Regions from separate parts of the Thorsellia kenyensis genome, predicted to be linked through region 2. Evidence: predicted binding sites of a transcription regulator. Region 2 holds the regulator's gene; the other holds the start of a gene.

Region 1 (11,794 bases), on a different contig from region 2:
AAATTCATGTGACTCTCCTAATTAAAAATAAATCTCAGTTGCTCTAAACGAACTGATGTAAATTGATTGGCTAGTTCATTCGAGTTCTTACAAGTTCGCCTCTTGCGTTAGCATGTTTTCTCCTTTAGCAAATAAGGAGTATGACTATTTGGAGTACTAGCAGCTAAATAATTGAAGATCATGTTATTTACTGAAATAACCTAATTTTTCTCATTTTTACCCTCAACACATGCTTTTTTTATTTAGTGGTAATGCAAACATATTTTATTGTTTTCGTATTCTTTTAATGTTAATGGCATATCATAAAGTGATTCAAGTAAAGTTTTATCCATCATCTCATTTTTTTTACCTACCGCGACGATGTTACCTGATTTCATTGCGACCATTTCATCTGCATAAATAGAAGCAAAATTTAAATCGTGCAGTACAACAATCACCGTCTTACCCGCTTCATCAACGAGTTTTCTTAACAATTTCATGACTTCAACAGCATGGCGCAAATCCAAATTATTTAAAGGTTCATCTAATAAAATGTAGTCAGTATCTTGAGCAATTACCATAGCGATAAATGCTCTTTGCCTTTGCCCACCACTTAATTCATGAATGTGTTTGCCTGCTATATCTGTCAAGCCTACATACTCTATAGCCTCAGAAATTTTTTGTTCATCATTTTTACTTAAACGCCCTTTCGAATGGGGAAAACGACCAAAAGCCACCAGTTCTTTTATTGTCACTCGCATATTTAAATGATTAGATTGTTTCAAAATTGACAGTTGCTTTGCTAATTTTTCTGTTTTAATTTTATTAATCGCTAACCCTTCAATAAGAATTTCACCACCGTCTTGTGCCAACAACCGACTCATCATACCAAGCAAGGTACTTTTCCCTGCTCCATTAGGACCAATAAATGCAGTCAATTTCCCTTTTGATATATTAAATTGCTCCGTTTGTAGCACTGTTTTATTACCAAATTTTTTCAGTAGATGATTTATTGAAATCATGATTGTGTCCCTTTTAATAACAAGTAAATAAAATAGCTTCCGCCGATGAGATTAAGAACTACACTGAGTGCTGTAGAAAAATTTAATACATGCTCAATAATCAGTTGACACAGCGCTAAGGCAATAAAACCAACCAAAAATACTCCTAATGCTAAAAGTAAATGTCTATAGGTATTCATTAACTGATAGGTGATATTTATAGCTAACAACCCAAAAAATACGATTGGACCTATCAGTGCTGTTGAAATAGAGACATAAATAGCAATAATTATCAAAAGCTGTCTTACCACGCGAGTATAATTAATGCCCAAATTAATAGCATGAGAGCGCCCCAGCGCTAAGATATCTAAGTTACGAAATAAAAAAGCCAGCCATATCGTATTGGCAAGAATAAGTATACTTGATAGTTTTAATAGTTCTTGATTAACATTATTAATGCTTGCAAACGTCTTATCTTGAATAAATAAAAATTCATTAGGATCAATAAGCACTTGCAAAAAAGTTGATATACTTGAAAAGAATGCTCCTAATATCAACCCAACTAAGAGTAAAAAATAGATCCCAAATCGGTTTTCTTTGAATAGTAATTGGTATAAGACCAATGCAAATCCAACCATTAATAACACCGTGAGCATAAATTTATTTTCAGGGCTTATACTCATTAGGGCTAAGCTACCAAAAAAGTAGAGTAATAAAGTTTGCAATAACCCATATAATGAATCTAGACCAATGATACTGGGCGTTAAAATTCTATTTTGGGTTATGGTTTGAAAGAGTAAAGTAGATAAACCTATCGCTAAACTTGTTAATCCCATCGTCCAAATTTTTATCCATCGCCTATGTATTATATAACTTGAACCCCCCTGCAAATTTACCGTGAGATAGAGACATAAAATTAACAAGGCACACAAGGAAAGGAGTAAAATTTTTTTTTGTCCCGATAACTGTTTATTCATATTATTGCTGCTCATGCTTTTGTTGACGAAAAAGCAAAACTAAAAAAATTGCACTACCTATACTACCTACCATTAAGCTGATAGATATTTCATAAGGCGCTACCAATACACGGCCTAAAATATCTGCAATTAATATAAATAAAGATCCATAAAGTGCAGTGAGCGGCAAGGTTGTTTTAATATTATCCCCATGAAAAATTGAAACAATATTGGGTATAATTAATCCTAAAAAAGGGATAATTCCGACCGTTAATATGATGGTTGAAGCAATAATTGAAACTATCATTAAGCCAATAAAAACCACTTGCTTATATGACACACCTAAATTTTGAGCGAAACTCTCGCCCATCCCCACAATAGTAAATTTGCTTGCAAAAAAATAGGCTACTGCAATCAAGGGTAAGGTGATAAAGAGTAGTTCATATCTACCTTTTGTCATCATAGAAAAGTCTCCTTGTAACCACCCCGTTATGCTTTGCATCAAATTAAACTTTAATGCAAAAAAAATTGCGACGCCACTCACGACACTTCCGAGCATAATGCCAACTAATGGAACAAAAATAATATCTTTCATACGGATCCGTTCTAAAATTTTCATAAATAACAACGAACCCATAAATGTGACTATGAAAGCTACACTTAGCTTCATAAACAAGCTTGATTCGGCAAAAAGGATCATCGCTATTACTATACCTAACATAGCAAAATCCATTGTCCCAGCTGTGGTTGGAGAAACAAACCTATTTTGTGTTAACTGCTGCATAATTAATCCAGCAATACTCATTCCTGCTCCCGCCATTAATATACTAAGCAATCTGGGCAATCGGCTGAGCCAAAATATATTCCACTGTCCTTCACTCCAAGAGTGAATACTCAGTATATCCATTTTTGCCACACCTATAAATAAGGAGCAAATGGAAACGCTGATAAGCAATATAAGTGTATAAAAAATATTCTTATTCAATGAATTATGCCTTTTGTGTATAGTGTTTAATGAGTATTATTCAATTAATCAAATAATAACACAAATGAGACTTATTATCATTCGCATCTAATAACATAATAGATTTGATTGATGATGTTGTCAATGAATAATATTTATTTAGATTTTATTACAAGTTGTGGACAGGAGGCATGGTGTGAATACAGCAGAAAAGCTCATTTGGTGTATCACTTTGATACACCAATTTTAGAAGGTTATCTGCCTATATTTAATTCATAACGCCAAGCTTGATAAAGGAATCACCAAGCTTCAGAGGACATATCTAGGCTCTTTTATTTAAAACCGATACCCTAATGCAATACCAAAGACCCAAGGATTTATTTCCGCTTTTCCTATCTTTTGGCCATTTAGCTTTACATCAGATTCAATATGCATATAGCGGATATCTGTATTGAAATGCCAACTATTATCGATTCGATAATTTAATCCTACTTGCCCTGCCACGCCTACAGAGTTATCTATTGAAAGGTGCTCTCCTGCTAGTGGTCCTTTTGTTTTCGTATCAAAAAAATTCGTGAAATTTACACCCAAACCGACATAAGGTTGAAATGCTTCATGTTGGGTAAAATGGTACTGAGCACTTAGTGTTGGTGGAAGTTGCTTTGTTTCCGCTATTTTTGTTCCATCTAATTTAATTTCATGTTTAAACGGCGCTGCGACTAAAAGTTCCACACCTATATTGGGTGTCACCATATAACCTAAAGTCGCATGTGGACGAAAACTATTATCTGCATCTAGTTGCCCACCTCCCGTTATTTTGCCATTATTTGACTTTGGCACAACGGCAGCCATACCTCCTTGCACCACCCAATCCCCCGCCTCAAAAGCAAATGCATTAGAAAAAGGCATTAGCATAACTAAACTCATTACACCATATTTGAATGCTTTCATATCTGTCTCCTTTTGTATAACCTCTTTACTATGAATACTCCTTGCTTTACGTGTTACGATTAATGCTAAATGCAGCAATAGAGTGTTTGATAAGATCAGTATGACAAAGGTGCGGTTAAATATTATTGACCATGATCATTGAGTCTGTAAACCGTGCATTCTAAAACCCTAAACATTGATTAATATCAACATTTTAAGAACAACATGGAAACTAATTTGTGATCTTCTAATGCCAAATAGATAGAATGCAAATAAAAATTTAAGAGACACTTTATAATCAACATTTTTATGGTATTAATTACCCTTTTACCACAAGCAAATCATTCCATTGAGTTGTATATTGAGGTGAAAGAAAGCGCCGTTTCATTTGCCAAGGTTCATTAATTCCTTCACTAGCAAAAAAAAGCGTATGGCGTGTCTTCAAATTAATTTCATCGATCGTTTTCATTAGTTTTTCATTCCGCCATGTATCAATTGTGTTAAATAGATCATATTGATATTGATGATTTGGTGTAAAATCAGTGAGCATTACCCCTGCTTTTGCATAGAAATAATTAGCCCGAAAAATGGATTTTAAACCATGTTTAGCAGCCTGGATCAGTTGTCTTGAATCATCCGTTGGATGTAGAAATTGAATGCCTTGAGAGCGATTATAATAAGGATGTTTTGGATTAAATCGGCTCGTTGTTATAAAAATACTTAAATATTTTGCTTTTTGTTTCTCCTGCCTTAATTTATGCCCAGCCCTCGCTGCATGACTTGCAATCGCTTGTTCTAAACTGTCAAGTGATGTGACGCTTGAGCCAAATGAACGGCTACACACAATCTGTTTTTTAGTGGGGATAATAGATTCAATTCTTAAACAACTTTCCCCATTGAGTTCTCTGACTGTTCTTTCTAGGACAACAGAAAATCGTTTTCTAATTTCAAAGGTTGGTATACAGGCTAAGGCAAAAGCAGTTTTAATATTTAGTTCAGCTAATCTCTTACCAAGTTGCCTGCCAACACCCCAAACTTCCTCAACAGGAGTAATTTTCATTAATTTAATTTGTCTTTGTCTGTCAGTTAAATCAACGACCCCGCCTGTTTTAGGGTAAGCTTTGGCAGCATAATTTGCCAATTTGGCTAAGGTTTTCGTAGGTCCGATCCCAACCCCAATACTCAAGCCAACTTCTTGCTTGATTTTTTTTTGTATAGATTGGCCATAGGACAAAAGTTCAAAATTTTGTTTTACTCCTGATAAGTCAATAAAAGCCTCATCTATAGAATAAACTTCAACTTCTGCTGATATTTCTTCTAATGTTTGCATGACTCGATGACTCATATCTGCATACAAGGCATAATTAGAAGAAAATAAAGTGATTTGGTGCGCTAGAACAAGTGGTTTTATTTCAAAAAAAGGAACCCCCATTTTAATTCCAAGGGCCTTCGCCTCAGCAGAACGAGCAATAACACATCCATCATTATTAGAAAGCACAACTACTGGCTTGTATTTTAAATCTGGCCTAAACAACTTCTCACAACTAGCATAAAAATTATTACAGTCGACTAATGCAAAACAGGTATTTCCCATCTATCCTCTCTCTTTTTATTTCACTATAAGGCGATCTTTAAAAAATTGGATTCGAAGAGGCATGTGATGTCCCTTTATGTCTAGGTAATTTCCTGATGACATTAGTAACCACGCCAAAAATGTCTAATTCATCTCCCTCTTTAATTATGCGAATAGGATATTTAGGGTTATGAGCAACTAAGGCCACCTGAGGTGTGAGTTGTAACTCTTTTACAGTGAATTCACCATTCAAATTTACTATAACAATATCACCCTGTGCTGCTGTTATAGCCCTATCCACGATAAGAATATCACCAGAATATATTCCTGCCTCAATCATAGATTCACCTTCTACCCTAACAAAAAAAGTAGCCGATGGGTGTTGAATACATAATTCATTAAGATCAAGTGTATTTTCAACATAATCTTGCGCTGGAGATGGAAATCCTGCACTTACCTTAGAGAGATAAAAAGGGAGATAAATCGATTCTGGTAAACCATATGATTCACTTACTTTTCCTACAAATTTAATATCCATTGGTTCCTCTCTTGTAAACTGATTAAATACTGTTTATTTGTACAGTATATTTTAATGGATTTTTTTTGCAAGATCTACAAAATTAAAATGGCAGTCACATAATCTAAAAAACAGTCATTCTAGGCTGGGTAGACTCTATTACACGACGGCTAAACAACGAATTAACATACATAGCTAAATAGAGGATATAAATAGATGATATAAATAGATGAGAGATAACGTGGAGCATCAATTAAATTGTTACCTGATGAGTGACTCTTCAGATAACAATTATCAACAAGAATTATTATTTAAGGTGATTCATAGCTGCATCATAATTTGGCTCTTGGCCGATCTCTGGTACAAGTTCAGCATAAATGACTTCGTTATTTTCATCTAAAATAATCACTGATCTTGCAGCTAAATGCGCTAGAGGGCCTTCAGCAATTTGTACACCATAAGTTAGAAGAAAATCACTTCGAAAAGTAGAGGCTGTTTTCACATCATTTAGTCCCTCAGCACCACAAAAACGACTTTGTGCAAAAGGTAAATCTGCTGAAATACATAATACTACTGTATTATCTAATTGGCTGGCTAAATCATTAAAACGTCTCACCGACATTGCGCAAACACCTGTATCAACACTAGGAAAAATATTAAGTACTTTGCGTTGATTAGCAAACGTATCTAGTGTGATGCTCCCTAAATCGGCACCAACTAAGTCAAAAGCAACTGCTTTATCGCCGATTTTTGGAAATTTTCCATTTAAAGCAACAGGTGTACCTTTAAACGTAACTGAATTAGACATTATATATCTCCTAAGTTAAAAAACAAACTGCTTGATGACAGTTATAAAAGAGTGAACGTTTTGCTTTAGTATCAAATCGAATCACCATTATAGATTATCTTACCATACGCTTAGTAAAAAAAATCTATTTGTTTTGCCAAAGTGTCAATATTTTACTGAGCTTTGCGTATACTTCTTCATATTCTTCAGATTCAATGCTGTCTAAAACGATACCACCACCTGCAAAACATATTAATTTGCCTCTAGGAGATATCTCTTGGATGTCAAATCCCTCAGGATTTTCTGGTATGGCAATTAGCGTTCTGATTGCTATATTACTGTCCATTTGCCCACAAGCACTTATATACGCAATACTGCCACAATAAATTGATCTCTGAGTAGGCTCAATATGCTCTATTTTTTGCATAGCACTCACTTTAGGGGCTCCTGTAATTGATCCACCAGGGAAACACGCACGCAGTAATGCCAACGGGGTTATCTCATCTTTAAGCTGAGCGCTGATTGTACTCACTAAGTGATGAACGGCTGGAAAAGATTCTATTTCAAACAGTTTAGGTACTTCTACTGTTCCAGGCCTTGCTATTTTACCTAAATCATTACGCAGTAAATCTACAATCATCACATTTTCAGCACGATTTTTAGCTGAGTCTGCAAGTATTTTTTTATTACGCTCATCTTCATAAATATCATCACTCCTAGCAATAGTGCCTTTGATAGGTTTAGTTGATACTTGCTGCTTTTTTAACAATAAAAATCTTTCTGGTGATGCGCTTAATATTTTTGCTTCAGGTAAATGGCAAAAAGCAGAAAACGGAGCTTGATTAGCTTTAAGAAGATCGTTGAAAGCTTGCCATTCATCACCTTCATATGTTGCTTGGAATGCTTGGGTTAAATTAACTTGATAACACTCTCCTGCCTCTAACGCTTCTTGAACCTGTATAAATTGCTTATGATAATCAGTGGCAGTTATCGTTGATTGCCAAGATGATGTCAATTGAAATCGACTCTCTACGTTCGATGACTTACTGTTTTCTGTTGCTAATTCATCAATTTGCGTTAGATACAATTCAAACCGTGTTTTAGCTTCTGCCTCATTTTCTGCCTGAATGACACAATTTAACTTATTTAGTATGTTGTCACGTATAAATGCAACATCATAAATACCTACCGACATCGCAGGTAAAGGATCAATTTTTTCACTTATATTAGGGATATATTCCTGAGTTCGTCCTAAATCGTAAGTAAAAAGCCCAAGCGCACCTCCTTGAAAAGGAACATCTTCACGATGGTTTGCACTCATTTTATAATTATCAATCACTTTATCTAAGCAAGCAAAAGGACAACTTGCAAATTTATCTTGTGTGCCTTGAATTGGCTCATAAACCAATAAATTTGGTTCGTGTGATAAATAAGATATTTTTGTATCTATCAATACACCAATTGGGGCATTTGAATCAAATGAAGGAATAAGATTTGTTACTATAGTAGCTATAGGGTGACTGACTAGAATATCAAAACGACTATTGATGTGTTGTGATTGCCCTGAATGCAAAAGCATTGTCCAGGGATAGTAGACTAATTTATCACAGAGCTGAGTAAACAGATGAACAGATTCAATTTCAAAAATAAAGGCCTGTGTATTAGGGTATTGTTTATTATTGTACATAGTCGTCATAGTAAAAAATCCTATAGAGCCTTACTTTCATAATGCTATAGAAGAAAAGTAAATATCAAAGACGAACCGACATGAGAGAAATTTGTTCGCTACTGAGGCTCCCTAGCAATAAAGTCGTATAATTCATAAGACCTCATGTGCGAATTTCATCCTGAATTCAGGCTCAAATAGCCTACAAAGAAGCCGAAGATATGGAAGCATTCGAATTTAGTTAAAACTCTCATTTTTTCCAAATTGGAAAAATCTCCATATATGGCGTACTTTGCCCACGATCCTATTTCGTTTGTCGTACTGGAGGTGCGACAATAGAAACGCTTGAATCGCATCTACAATCATAACAACCCCCTAGTTTGCGCGTTTATATCCCCGCCCAATTGGACGAGGGGTTTAGAGCTTTTTGCTAACGTTTCATTAAATAATTTCTAATAATTCTACTTCAAATACTAACGTACTGAAAGGTTTAATCATTCCGCCAGCACCACGCTCTCCATAAGCTAACTCATATGGAATGACTAGTTCCCATTTAGATCCAACTGGCATCATACAAAGTGCTTCAACCCATCCCGCAATCACACCATTGACTGGAAATTCAGCAGGTTCGCCACGTTGTACCGAACTATCAAATACTTCCCCTGTGACTAATTTCCCTGTGTAATGTACGCGTACTTTATCTGTTTTACCCGGAATTTCACCCTCACCAGCCGTAATGACTCTATATTGCAAGCCCGACTCAGTTATGTTCACTCCTTCTAATTTAGCATTGTTTTCAAGGTAAACTTTCCCTGTTTCAGCTAGAGCTGCAACTTGAGTTTTTCTCTTTTCTTCAGCTTTTTCATGCATGGTTTGTAGCGCTTCATGAATTTCTTCAATCGCAATAATAGGCTGATTATTTTGCAGGGCATCCATAATCCCTGCTAATAAACCATCAGCAACAAGTTCCGTCATATCAGCTTCTCGAAGTTGTTGACCAATTTGTAAACCAATACCATAACTTGCTTTTTGTTCTAATGTAGTGAATTGACTCATAGCATAACCTTTTTTGGGTAGGATAAGTAAAGATTGAATATCAATTTTAACTTATGTAGAAATAACAACGCCAGCTTTCGCTGGCGTTTAAGAATTGAAATAATCAGGCTAGATTAAGCTTCAGCGATGATTTCAAATTTGATGTCAGCAAAAACTTCACTGTGTACTTGGATAGTGATTTCAAACTCACCTGTAGTACGTAACACACCATTGGGTAAACGAACTTCGCTCTTAGCTACTGCAACACCTGCAGCAGTGATTGCATCTGCAATATCACGAGTACCGATTGAACCAAATAGACGACCTTGATCACCCGCTTTAGAAGCGATAGTAACTTTGCCTAATGTAGTGATAGCTTCAGCACGTTGGTTTGCTGATGCTAAATTTGCTGCTAATTTTGCTTCTAATTCAGCACGACGTGCTTCAAAATAAGCAATGTTTTCTTTAGTTGCAGGAACAGCTCTTCCTGTTGGTACTAAAAAGTTACGCGCATAACCCGGCTTAACAGTAACTTGATCACCTAAGTTACCTAAGTTAGCGACTTTATCTAATAAAATAACATGCATAAGTTTATCCTCTTATTCAAGCGCTTACTTGTGGTTATCCGTGTAAGCCAATAATGCAAGGAAACGAGCACGTTTAATTGCACGAGCTAATTGGCGTTGATACTTAGCAGCAGTACCAGTAATACGACTAGGTACGATTTTGCCACTTTCAGTAATATAATTTCTCAATGTATTGATATCTTTATAATCAATCTCTTGCACACCTTCTGCTGTAAAACGACAGAATTTGCGACGACGGAAGTAACGTGCCATAGGGCTATTCTCCATGAATTAAAAATGTAATTTTTTCTGCATGTAAAACAAGTTTTGATAATCCATTTCTGGATTGGTGTTGAGAAATGAAACCTTCAACGCTTATTTTACTGCCTACGATTAACTGCTGTATAACAGATTGAAGTGATGATCCACTTGCCACAACTGAAACTTTACACCATGCTTGTCTCTTTAAACCCGCTTCATATTGAAATGATCGATGTTCAAGTACAAAACTAGAATGAATAACACCAGAAGGGCTTGTTTTTTGAACTATGCTCTTAGAGACGATACCTTCTAAAACCAAGCGATTCAACACAAACTATCTTACTCTGCGCTTTCTAAATCAGCATCATCACTCATTACTTCGTCATGAGAGAAATCATCACGACGCTCACGGCGATCGTTTACTTTCATCATAGGCGATGGCTCAGTGATAGCTGTTTTTACACGCATAATCATGTTACGAATCACAGCATCGTTAAAACGGAATAACGTTTCTATTTCATCGATTACTTCTTGTGGCGCTTCTACATTCATAAGAACATAGTGTGCTTTTTGAATTTTATTAATTGGATATGCGAGTTGACGACGACCCCAGTCTTCAAGACGGTGTACTTGACCTTTCGCTGCAGTAACCATGTTACTATAACGTTCGATCATGCCAGCAACTTGCTCAGATTGGTCCGCATGAACCATAAATACGATTTCGTAATGACGCATCGTTAAGAGCCCCTTTCGGTTTAGTAAGCTTCCTGTCTAGGCAACCGCGACCTATGGAAGCAAGGAACAAAGATTGAGTGCGGTTGAAAAAGACACTGCATTATATACATTAAGAATAAAAACTCAAGCACTATGCACTTGATTCGGTAATTTAATTGATAGATGCAGGCATTCTAAAAAGCCTAAAAAATAAATTCAGCATTTGAATAGTGGGAAAAAGTCTATAGTCAATCCTTGATAACAATAAATTACTCCTCTTTTATCTAATTCATGCTTAATGGGGATCACGATGCTGTTTTTATATTACTTAACGCCCACTAAATAGGTATCGCAATATATCTGCGACAGTCAATTAAAATTATTTAAGTATATAGCATCAAATACTGATTAGTTGTCAATAAGAATGCGCTATAGATGATAACTTTTGATTCTTTTCTCACAAGAAAAAAATCAAGTATATTTTTTAAACGAAGTTTAATTTTACTTTTTACCCTAGGAGATAATCATGAGCAAGCCTGAAATTAATGAAACTGAATTTAATTTAAAAAACAATTGGAAGCCAGAAACTCTTAGTCTACATGCTGGTTATGATGCCAATGAACATCAGCGTTCTGCTGCATTACCTATTTATCAAACGGCCTCATATCTTTTTGATAATGCCGAGCATGGTGCAAATTTATTTAATTTAGCTGAAGCAGGTTTTATTTATACAAGAACGGGGAATCCTACCTTAGATATTTTAGAAAAACGTATCGCGGCCTTAGAAGGTGGTGTTGGAGCGGTGACTTTTGCTACAGGTATGGCTGCTATTGATGCCGCTATCA
Region 2 (11,794 bases):
ATAAACCAAGCGCAATCCCTAAAGGTAAGGGACCTGCAATTTTGCTAAGTTCAATGCCTGCCAATTCAATACCTGAATTAGCAAAGGCAAAGAGAGGAAGAATACACCAAGTAACCCATGGATGAAGTGTATGCTCTAAGCGTTCTAATGGTGATTCTGTCTGATGCAGCAGATCTGATTTCTTCGGACGCAGAGGAATAGAAAATCCTATGATTACCCCAGCAATTGTTGCATGTACACCTGATTTAAGAACGGCTACCCAAAGTATTATCCCTATAAGCATATAAGGAGTGATTTTTTTGATGCCTAGCATATTCATTAATAGCAAAATGAAACTAGCAATAGCTGCCACGCCAATAGCTTCCCAATAAATGTCTTTTGTATAAAAAAATGCGATGATTAAAATAGCGCCCAAATCATCAATGATCGCAAGAGCCAGTAGGAATATTTTAAGTGTCATAGGAATACGAGAGCCTAATAATGAAAGCACCCCTACAGCAAAAGCTATATCTGTAGCCGTTGGTATCGCCCAGCCACGCAATGTTTCTCTAGAAAAAAGATTAAACAACACAAAAATAATTGCAGGAATAGCGATACCGCCAATCGCAGCAATAAGAGGAAATAATGCCTTTTCTTTCGTGTTAAGTGCTCCTATGAGTAATTCTCTTTTAACTTCTAAGCCAATCACCAAGAAAAAAATAGCCATTAAGCCATCGTTAATCCAATGTAATAAAGATTCTTGTATTTTTATTTCACCTATTCCTATTGTGAAATAAAGATGAAGCACAGTATCATACACTCCCCCTAGTGGACTATTTGCGATGAGTAATGCAATCATCGCAGCTATAATGAGGATTATTCCTCCACTCGCTTCAAATTTGATAAAACGTCTAAATAATTCTTCCATCTTTTTCTCCATAAACAATTAAGGTTTATTTACTATCTCATTGTGATAATTACTTCTTGTAACTTCTTGCCAATAGTTTTACACAAGCAATGTTATATATAAAAATATAAACTGTAAATAAAAACACTGTTATTTTATACAGATGTGATATAATTAACTCAGTCTTTGCCAGTTTAACATATTTCTTGCAAAGAAATATCTTAGGAGATAATTATGAAATCATTAACTAATAGACAACAAGAGATTTATCAATTAATAAAAGATGCTATACATGAAACGGGCATGCCACCAACGAGACAAGAAATTGCAAAGCAATTAGGTTTTCGCTCTGCCAACGCTGCTGAAGAGCATTTGAAAGCATTAGCAAAAAAAGGCTATATTGAAATGTTGGCTGGAACATCAAGAGGTATTAAATTATTAATCAATGAGGATGTATTGCAAAAGGAACCTGAGGGGTTACCTTTAGTGGGTAAAGTGGCTGCAGGTGAACCTGTGCTTGCAATAGAAAATATAGACAGTTATTTCCAAGTGGATGCGAATTTATTTACGCCAAGCGCAGATTATTTATTGAGAGTGGAGGGTACATCAATGATAAATATAGGAATAATGGATGGCGATCTTTTGGCTGTGCATAAGACTGAGCAAGTCAGAAATGGGCAAGTTGTGGTTGCAAGAGTTAACGATGAAGTGACTGTGAAAAGATTGAAAAAAGAAGGTAATATTATTTATTTAATTGCGGAGAATGATGAATTTGAACCGATTGCAGTGGATTTGCGAATTGAACAGTTTGCTATTGAAGGTCTCGCTGTTGGTGTAATTCGTAACAAATCATTTCTATAGAGTGTTTGATTAAGGAAGTTATCTTCCTTAAGATAACTACAAATCACCTCAAGGAAGCTATTGGTTTTTATAATGGCATCATGAATTGTCAGTAGGGTAAGAACCAAGAATTTTAAGAAAACGAGTTTGTTTTCTTAAGGCTTCCAAGGCATTTTGTAAATGACTTGAACTACTATTTCCTTCAACATCAATATAAAACATTTCCTCCCAAGGATTTCCCTTCATCGGCCTTGATTCAAGTTTTTTCATGATGATATTATGTTCTTTTAGTATCACCAATGCCTCCACTAAAGCACCGGCATGTTGTCCAGTTGCCATTAAAAAGGTTGTTTTGCTTGGTATATGCTCTGGTATTTCGTTTTTTTGCCTGCTTAATATTAAGAACCTAGTCATATTCTGCCCTTGGTTAGAAGGAGCCTTTTGTATAAGAGACAATCCATACATTTCTCCCCCTGCTTGACTTCCAATTGCAACATGTCCTTTAGAGTTGAGTTGACTTACTTTTTCCATCGCAGATGCTGTACTCTCGCAATAAACCACTTTCCAATTTGGGTATTGGGCTAAAAATTTGCTACATTGCTGGAAGGGTTGAGGGTGACTATATACAGTGGTGATTTCATCTAGTGATATAGGCGTTATGCCCATGAGGCAATGATCTATTGGAATAATTTTTTCACCTACTGCAAAAAGATGTGTATTTTGCAATAAGTCATAAACTTCATTAATTGCACCTGAGCTGCTGTTTTCTAAGGGAACAATTGCATACTCTCCTTGGCCTTGTTCTACAGTTTGGAATATTTCTTCAAAATTATGAGCGTAGCATTCTATTATTTTATCAAGATTTGCTCGACCAAATTCTCTTGCAGCTACATGCGAGTAGGAACCTTTAGGTCCCAAAAAAACAACTCTAGCTGTATTACTTTCGGTGCTGTTGATCTGCTGGTTTATCCACTTTTGTTGAGTTTGAACAGATTGGGCAATAATTGTTTTAAACAGGCTGATGACAAATGATTCATCTAACCCATAAGATTTCCCTAATTTGACTAAACGATTTAATAACTCATCTTCTCTAGCAACATCTTTAATAGGTTTATGTATTTCCAATTTTATTTTAGCTACTTCAGTAGCTAATTCAATTCTGCTACTCAAGAGGGTAAGTATTTTTTCATCTATATCAGTGATTTTGTCACGTATGTCAATCAAAATTGGGTTATTCATCATTAGAACTCGCTTATCTTAATGCATAGATTATGCTTATTATTTGTAGCGTAATTAATAGGGTAGCACTTGTGTCAAGGCCTAGGTTTGACAAAATAGATAAAAAAGTTTTATTCATACTCTGTCATAAGAGTGATATTATACTCATTTGATAATAACAGATTAAGCCCAATGAATAAAATGATAATCTTCTCAGTTTCTTTAACCGATTTTAATTTAAAGGTGGTAAGGTGAAATATAAAGTGGCCCTTACTGGAGGCATTGGTAGCGGTAAAACAACTGTAAGTCAACAATTTGAAGCACTTGGTGTATCTGTAGTTGATGCCGATATTATAGCCAGGGAAGTTGTTTTACCTAAATCAAAAGGACTCGTGCAGTTAGTGACTCTTTTAGGAGACTCTATTTTAAATCCAGATGGTACCTTAGATAGAGCGTATTTACGTCACATGATGTTTAATGAGAATGAAAACGCTTTATTAATCAAAAACAAAGTAAATGCAATTTTGCATCCTTTGATAAAAGAAACAACACAACGCTACTTCAATGAAGCAACATCTGATTATGTGCTTTGGGTTGTTCCTTTGCTTTTTGAAAATAAACTTAACCATGAAGCCCAAAGAGTTCTTGTTATTGATGTACCTGAATCTATTCAAATTAAAAGGACAATTAATAGAGACTGTGTTAGTGAAGCACAAGTAAAAAAGATTATTGAAGCTCAAATTCCACGTGTGAAGAGGATAAATATGGCAGATGATATATTAAATGGTCATTTGCCTTTGGATGAAATGAAAGAACAAGTGAAGTTGTTACATCATCACTATATACAATTAGCTAAGAAATTTAAGAAGAGTAGTCGTTAGGATAAAGTAATTACATGACAGAAATAATTTTTGAACACCCGTTAACAGAAAAAATGCGTACCTGGCTTAGGCTTGAGTACCTCTTTAAATCAATAAATTGCAGTAAAGAAATTGACTCTGAATCAATGGCGATCAACCATTTAAGGTCACTAATTGAAATTTCAGAAGTCCTTGAAAGAGGAGACATTAAAGTCGACTTATATAAGGATTTAGATAGATTTCAGGCAAAATTTTCTTTTTGGTCACAAGCTGCAGATGTTGATCAGAATGTTATAAGTAACTGGCAAAATAAGTTAAAATCCCTATCTGAGGGCATCAAACAAGCGGGTCGCTTTAATACCCACTTACAAAACGATAAATTATTAAATGTAGTACGTCAAAGAATTGCTATACCCGGTGGCTGCTGTAATTTTGATTTGCCAACATTTCATGTATGGTTACATTTACCTAAATATCGGCAGCAAGAGATTATCAACGATTGGTTTAGACCTCTAGAAATACTTTATGAAGTGATAGCAACAATTAATGATTTGACTCGTAATATGGGGCAGCTCAAGCAAGTAGTCGCTAAAAAAGGTTTTTTTCAAGATGTCGCTGAAGATAAAGAGTTGTTGAGATTACATTTGTCAACTCAAGACTTAATTTATCCTCAGGTTTCAGGAGTGAAAAATCGTTTTATGATTAGATTTTTACCTTATGATGCTGAAGCAGGTTTTGTTCCTGAACAATTAAGTTTTACATTAGCCACATGCTAAGTTACTTTGTTTATTAGTTGATTATGACAAAATCTCTATCACTGAAATGGCGAGTTGGTTTGACCACATTTTTTCTAAGTGCATTACTTATACCCTCTTTTTTTTCAATGTTCTCCCATTGGCATGAGCATGAGTCATCCGATAAAAAGAATAATCACTTAGCTTCTTTGATGAGTAAAAATCAATTAGTGGTCAGAGTGATTAATTCCCCTTTTTCATTGGTTGATTCAGATTATTCTAAGGGCTTTAATGTTGAATTGGTTGATGCCTTTGTGACTAGCTTAGGACTTGAATTAGACATAGAACATATCGCATCAATCGATGAAATTCAGGAGGAAGTGGACATTATTATAGGAGTTTCAAATGCACCTAATTCAAATTGGGTGAAGGGGCCTGCACTTTATACCCATAATTTGCAACTTGTGTCATTGCATACTTATCAAGCTAATGAGTTGGAAAAAAAATCATTAGGCATATTATCTTTAAGTCAATCTATTAAAAATCAGACTTCGGCACAAGACATATTAAAACAAGATCCCTCAAACAAAAATTACACTTTAGATAATTCGGATCAAAGTCATCAATTTAAGTTCTCCACTGTTATTGCACATCAAGATAATAACTCGTTTATTCCACTTATTAACTTAGCAAATAAGGAAAGTGATTTTGCTTTAGTTGACTCTGTTTCTGCAGCACTCTTTCGACGGATTGAACCGAACCTGAAAATTATAGCTAATATTTCAGAGAATGAAGAATTTGCATGGTTTTTCTATTCACCTAGTGCAGATGAATCGTTGCTAAACGCATTTAAGTCATTTCATGCATCAAACGAAACAGAAACTTTATTAGCGAAATTAGCAGAAAAATATTTTAATATCATCAGTTCATTTGATAAGTCTCAAACGTATTATTTTGTGCAAGCTGTCGAAAAAAAATTACCAGAATTTGAACCGTTATTTAAGCAATATGCGGGTGAATTTGATTGGCGTTTAATTGCTGCTATTGCTTATCAAGAGTCCCATTGGGATCCTAAGGCTAAATCTCCAACCGGTGTTAGGGGAATGATGATGCTGACGCTAGATACTGCGAAGTATTTAGGTGTAGATGATAGATTAGACACAGAAAAAAGTATAATAGGAGGAATAGAATATCTTAGGTTTCTTCTCAAAAGAATTCCTCAAACCGTAGATGAAGATGATAAAATCTGGTTTGCTTTAGCAGCATATAATATGGGCATCGGACATTTATGGGATGCGAGAGAATTGACTCTACAAAGTGGAGGTGATCCTGATAAATGGCATGATTTGAAAAACCATTTGCCTAAGCTGCGAGATGAAAACGTTTACCCGGATTTAAAATATGGCTATGCGCGCGGTGATGAAGCGTTAATTTATGTAGAAAATATTAGGCGTTTTTATACCACGCTTTTAGGCCTTGATAGACTTGAGGATATAGAGTCTAAACGAATAGAAAAATCTTGATTATGTATATGTTGCTAAGAATTCCTTTCTAGCAGAATGTTATTTTAATATATAGTTTTACATTTCATATAAATGCTCAATACATTAAAATTCTAATTGATTTAGTCGTAATAGATAGATTGACTAAGATTGAGCGAAAAAATAGAGGATAGGTTTGCCAGTGAAAATATACTTAGTCGGTGGAGCTGTGCGTGATGGATTGCTTGAGTTACCTATTAAGGATCATGACTGGGTTGTTGTGCAATCAAACCCCGAACAAATGCTGAAAGAAAAATTCATCCCTGTAGGTAAGGATTTTCCTGTTTTTTTACATCCAACCACCCATGAAGAATATGCTTTAGCTCGAACAGAACGAAAAATAGGCGTAGGTTACACAGGATTTGCTTGTTTTGCTTCAGAGGATGTCACTATCGAAGAAGATTTGCTCCGTCGCGATTTAACCATAAATGCCATCGCATTTGATTTTGAGGCATTTAAAAAAGATCACACTGATTGTATTGTTGCAGAAAAAGCACTTATTAAATTTAAACGCTTATATGCAATAAATGCCCAGGATGTTGCACACTATCTTGTAGACCCTTTTTATGGTCTGAGTGATTTGAAATCTAAAACCCTTAAACATGTTTCAGAGGCATTTAAAGAAGATCCTCTTAGAGTGCTTAGATTAGCCCGTTTTTATGCTCAATTTTATGTTCTTGGTTTTAGAATTGATATAACGACTCAAAAGTTAATAGGGTTAATGGTCAGTAATAGAGAGTTAACCGAGCTAACAAAAGAGCGTGTATGGGTAGAATCATTAAAAGCACTTAAGACAGACAGTCCTCATGTCTATTTTAAGTTTTTACAAGACACCAAAGCATTAGAACAAATTTATCCTGAATTTGATAAATTGATCAATGATAAAACTCTAAATTATCTTGAAAAAATTAGCCAAATAACAGATTCCCCTGAGTTAAGGTTTGCCGTCTTGTTGAGTGATATCACGAAAATTAGTATAGAAAGAATGAATAAAGCTCAATTTAACGCTTTTTTTCATGAATTACGCATCAGTAATGAATTTACAGCCATGGTTTGGGTTGCGTCTCAAATAGGGTCATGGGAAAAACTTTTTGAACTCTCAGCTAATGAAATTCTAGCGCTTTTAGCGACAATAAATTATCCAAGGCAAATTGAAAACTTAGATCATTATATCTCTATGAGCTCTCTTATCTCAAAAATCAATAAACCAAACTGTGAAATGACCTTACAGCAGAATAGGCTTAAGAAACAGTTTCTAGAAGAACTACACACCCAATTAGAGGCGATTAATGCAAAAAAATATATTGATATGGGGCTAGCTGGCATAGAAATTAAAGAGGCACTAATTACAGAAAAAAAAGCCATAATTACGGAGATATTAAAAAAATACGATAGATTAAAGTTAGTCCAATAAATCTATAGGCAATAATAAGGTAAATTTAAGGAATGCAGTTCTATTGAATTTAAATAATCTCTTTTGTTTTAAAAATATTCCTTTTTAGTATTGAGAATTTATGAATACACTGTATAATCTTGCGACCCACGTTACGCTACTGTTTATTCCCAAAACACTAGCCCAATTGAATTAACTCGAAGGGGTAAGAATTCGATTTTTTAACGGTGAATCAAATGATTCAAAAGTGGTTTTATTTTAAAATTAGGTAAATTAATAATGAAAACTTTTACAGCTACTCCATCGACAATCAAACGTGAATGGTTTGTTGTCGATGCGACAGGTAAAACATTAGGTCGTTTAGCAAGTGAAATTGCACGTCGTCTTCGCGGTAAGCATAAACCTGAATACACTCCTCACATGGATACAGGTGATTATATCATCGTTATCAATGCTGAAAACGTTGCAGTGACAGGTAAAAAACGCACCGATAAAATGTATTATCGTTATACAGGTTATGTTGGTGGCTTGAAGGAAGCAACCTTTGAGCAAATGATTGAACGTCATCCTGAGCGTGTTATTGAAATTGCGGTAAAAGGCATGTTACCTAAAGGTCCATTAGGTCGTGACATGTACCGTAAACTTAAAGTTTACGCTGGTGCAGAGCATAATCATGCAGCGCAACAACCGCAAATCTTAGACATCTAATCGGGGTATATAAAATGGCTGTTAATCAAAACTACGGTACAGGGCGCCGCAAAAGCTCAACTGCTCGTGTATTTATCAGACCAGGTACTGGTAATATCGTGATCAATAAACGCACTTTAGAAGAGTATTTTGGTCGTGAGACTTCTCGCATGGTAGTCCGTCAACCATTAGAGTTATTGTCAATGACTGAAAAATTTGACTTATACATCACTGTTAAAGGTGGCGGTATTTCAGGTCAAGCAGGTGCTATTCGCCATGGTATCACTCGTGCATTAATGGAATATGATGAAACTTTACGTCCTGAATTACGTAAAGCTGGCTTTGTTACTCGTGATGCTCGTCAAGTTGAACGTAAGAAAGTTGGTCTACGTAAAGCACGTAAACGTCCACAATTCTCAAAACGTTAATCGTTTTATTGTCAATATCCCAGTATTTTCTGGGATATTGCAAAACTTTAAAAGAGACGGGTCATTCCCGTCTTTTTTTGTATAAGTCACACAGCGACATCAACCATGAAAAATACAACGCAAAGCAATCCCAAAAACAATTCTCAAAACAGTTCTTTAAGAGCCTTAGGGTGGTCAATACTCCTTTTTCCTATTTGCTTGGTTTTATTTGAATTTACCGTATATATAGGCAATGATATGACTCAGCCTGCTATGCCTAAGCATATATTACCTTTTTTTAATGCGGGTGAAGAGTGGAACACTAAATCAATGAGTTATTACATCATTGGAGGCATGATATTACAGTGGATCATAGGCCCATTGGCAGACAGAAAAGGTCGACGTCTTGTTATGCTAAGTGGTGTATTATTTTTTATGATAATGTGCCTTGTGATATTACTAGCTAATTCGATAGAACAGTTTATGGCTATCAGATTATTACAAGGAATAGGTTTATGTTTTATTGGAGCGGTTGGCTACGCAGCTATTCAAGACTCGTTTAGTGAAACTATTGCAATTAAATTGACTGCAATAATGGCAAATGTCTCTCTCATCGCCCCTATGCTTGGGCCATTGATGGGAAGTGAAATGATTAAATATGTTCCTTGGCAAATGATATTTGTTCTTTTTGCAGGTTTGTCCTTGATTGCTTTTGCAGGACTTTTTAAATCTATGCCAGAAAGTGCCCCTTTAAAAGATAACCCTCTTGTTGTTAAGGAAATTTATAGAGATTATGTGCAGGTGCTGACCAACCCCCAATTTTTAAGAGGAGCTTTAGCAATAGGCTTTGCTGTTATTCCCCTTTTGACTTGGATTGCACAAACTCCTATGATTTTTATGGAACATAGGAATTTTTCTAATGAAGCCTACAGTTTGTTGCAAATCCCTGTATTTGTTTCTCTACTATGTGGTAATTTCACCTTAACAAAATTAACGGGTAAAGTAGCAGTCACAAGACCGATTTTTCTTGGGGCATTCCCTATGCTTTTAGGTGTATTGATTGCCGTTTTAGGGTTACTCTTTATCCCAGATGCCTTTGAGTTTATGGTTATAGGGGTTTCAATTTATGCCTATGGCTTAGGTGTGGCTAATGCAGGACTATATAGGCTAACCTTGTTCTCAAGCCATGTAAGCAAAGGAACCGTATCTGCAGGCTTAGGCATGATAAATGCCATCATGTTTGCAATAGGTATTGAAATAGCTAATGTAGTTTATTTAAAAATGGATTTGTTCGGATTCAATTTGATTTCTTTTATCTGCATTTTTGCGTGGTGCTATTTTGCTTATCGTTTTATTTTAATACATAAAAAATCAAAAGGGCTTTAATTGTACATTCTCTGTGTACTTAATAACACCATAAATAGTCATAAACCTAAGTATAATAAGGCTGTTAATGCGTTACTTAGGCTCTAGTTGCTTAATATGTTGAGTGAAGTAATAAATTGATATTTAAATGAATAAGCCAAGCAAATCATTTAAAAAGAGTTTTCCTTTATCTGTAATTTTCCAATGAGTTAAATTTTCAGTGATGAACTCTTTTTTTATGGCTTCTGTTATTGACGATTCAATGGCACAGAGAGTTAATCCAGTAAATGTTTCAAATTCTGCTTTAGGGGTGGGTTCAAACAATCTAAAACGGTTCATAAAAAATTCAAATGGTCTTTCCTCATTAGCGACTAGCCATGACTTATCTAAATAGGTTCCTGCCATGTAACCTTTAGGGTGTTTTATTTTTTGAATTCTTTCAATCGTTCCATCTAGATGGGTTATTTTTCCGTGGGCACCACAACCAATACCTATGTAATCACCAAAACGCCAATAATTGAGATTATGTGCGCATTGATACCCTTGTTTAGCGTACGCTGACGTTTCATATTGTATATATCCAGCTTGTGTTAATTTTTCATGGCCTTTTATATATATTTCCCATAATAAATCATCTTCTGGGAGTTGAGGTGGTTTAGACGCAAAGTTTGTATTCGGCTCTATTGTTAATTGGTACCAGGAAAAATGAGGTGGATTTAGTTGAATCATTTGATCTAAATCGGCCATGGCTTCATCTAAAGATTGATTAGGTAATCCATGCATGATATCTAAATTAAAACTTTGGAAAGGCACGCGGCTTGCTATATGAGCAGCAGCTATTGCCTCTTCTTGGTTATGAACTCTACCTAGTCGTTTCAATTTATCCGGATGAAAGCTTTGCACTCCGATTGAAAGACGGTTAACACCACTTTGATTAAAACTTAAAAATTTGTCCGCTTCAACACTGTTTGGGTTAGCCTCCATGGTTATTTCTGCATCAGGTGAAATGTTTACAATGGTTTTTATTCCACTGAGCAATTTTTGCATCGAGGCTTCGGATAGTAAGCTAGGTGTACCTCCACCTATGAAGACTGTTTTTATTTCTCTATTATAGATTAAAGGCAAAGATTGTTTTAAATCTAAGAGCAGATGATCTATATAATCCTCTTCTGGTAATTTAGATTTAAATGTATGAGAATTAAAATCACAATAAGGGCATTTTTCAATGCACCAAGGAATGTGAATATAAAGGCTTAAAGGGGGCAACTGTATTTGGTTGTGAATGTTAGTCAAAGTCATAAATGATTTATATTGTTGATGGGGATAGGTTTTGAAAATAATGTTTTAGTGACTGTAATGCAATCCCTCTGTGTGAAACTCGATTTTTTTCTTCTACGGTTAATTGTGCTGCCGTTTTACCCAGTTTAGGAACATAAAAATAAGGATCATAACCAAATCCTTCTTCACCTCTTGGTGTTAAAATGATCTCTCCATGCCAGACTCCTTGAAATATTTCAGGAGATGGGCAGTCAGCGTAAGGGAGATAAATGAGAGCGCAATAAAATGATGCATGAAAAATGATCTGTGGAGAGTGCTCTTTTATAGCTGCCAAAGTATGAATCAGTTTTAAGTTGTTTTCTTCGTCTGTTGCTGATCCTCCAGCATATCTTGCCGATATAATACCAGGCTGACCATTGATCGCATCAACGCATAAGCCTGAATCATCAGCTAAAGCAGGTAGACCAGTTTTTGAAGCGGCATGCCTTGCCTTTAAAATCGCATTTTCTACGAATGTTAAACCAGTTTCCTCAACAGATTCCACATGATAAGCGGACTGAGCTTCTATTTGTAAACCCAAATGTT

Evidence for each region. The regulator LexA, encoded in region 2, represses DNA repair genes until DNA is damaged. The targets are predictions, from matches to a motif close to TNCTGTATGTACATACAGNA.
Region 1: a site for LexA is predicted at 5,969-5,988, ahead of umuD (translesion error-prone DNA polymerase V autoproteolytic subunit). Genes of this name have one in related genera too.

The regions. Positions count from the first base shown of each region.
Region 1 is NZ_JBHLXE010000100.1:17,809-29,602, forward strand. Features, by position in the region: gene ACFFIT_RS09505 (siderophore ABC transporter substrate-binding protein) at 1-8, opposite strand, end outside; gene ACFFIT_RS09510 (iron ABC transporter ATP-binding protein) at 243-1,001, opposite strand; gene ACFFIT_RS09515 (iron chelate uptake ABC transporter family permease subunit) at 998-1,957, opposite strand; gene ACFFIT_RS09520 (ABC transporter permease) at 1,959-2,921, opposite strand; gene ACFFIT_RS09525 (OmpW/AlkL family protein) at 3,237-3,851, opposite strand; gene umuC (translesion error-prone DNA polymerase V subunit UmuC) at 4,150-5,424, opposite strand; gene umuD (translesion error-prone DNA polymerase V autoproteolytic subunit) at 5,462-5,941, opposite strand; gene tpx (thiol peroxidase) at 6,228-6,728, opposite strand; gene pabB (aminodeoxychorismate synthase component I) at 6,853-8,403, opposite strand; gene bamJ (BamJ family beta-barrel-assembly machinery protein) at 8,815-9,429, opposite strand; gene rplI (50S ribosomal protein L9) at 9,543-9,995, opposite strand; gene rpsR (30S ribosomal protein S18) at 10,020-10,247, opposite strand; gene priB (primosomal replication protein N) at 10,252-10,566, opposite strand; gene rpsF (30S ribosomal protein S6) at 10,575-10,970, opposite strand; gene ACFFIT_RS09575 (O-acetylhomoserine aminocarboxypropyltransferase/cysteine synthase family protein) at 11,476-11,794, shown strand, end outside.
Region 2 is NZ_JBHLXE010000108.1:225,774-237,567, forward strand. Features, by position in the region: gene nhaA (Na+/H+ antiporter NhaA) at 1-907, opposite strand, end outside; gene lexA (transcriptional repressor LexA) at 1,121-1,747, shown strand; gene ACFFIT_RS12295 (chorismate mutase) at 1,826-2,965, opposite strand; gene coaE (dephospho-CoA kinase) at 3,196-3,825, shown strand; gene ACFFIT_RS12305 (cell division protein ZapD) at 3,840-4,580, shown strand; gene mltF (membrane-bound lytic murein transglycosylase MltF) at 4,604-6,061, shown strand; partial or broken gene ACFFIT_RS13380 (tRNA nucleotidyltransferase/poly(A) polymerase-related protein) at 6,222-6,953, shown strand; gene rplM (50S ribosomal protein L13) at 7,752-8,180, shown strand; gene rpsI (30S ribosomal protein S9) at 8,195-8,587, shown strand; gene ACFFIT_RS12330 (MFS transporter) at 8,693-9,952, shown strand; gene hemW (radical SAM family heme chaperone HemW) at 10,076-11,230, opposite strand; gene rdgB (RdgB/HAM1 family non-canonical purine NTP pyrophosphatase) at 11,238-11,794, opposite strand, start outside.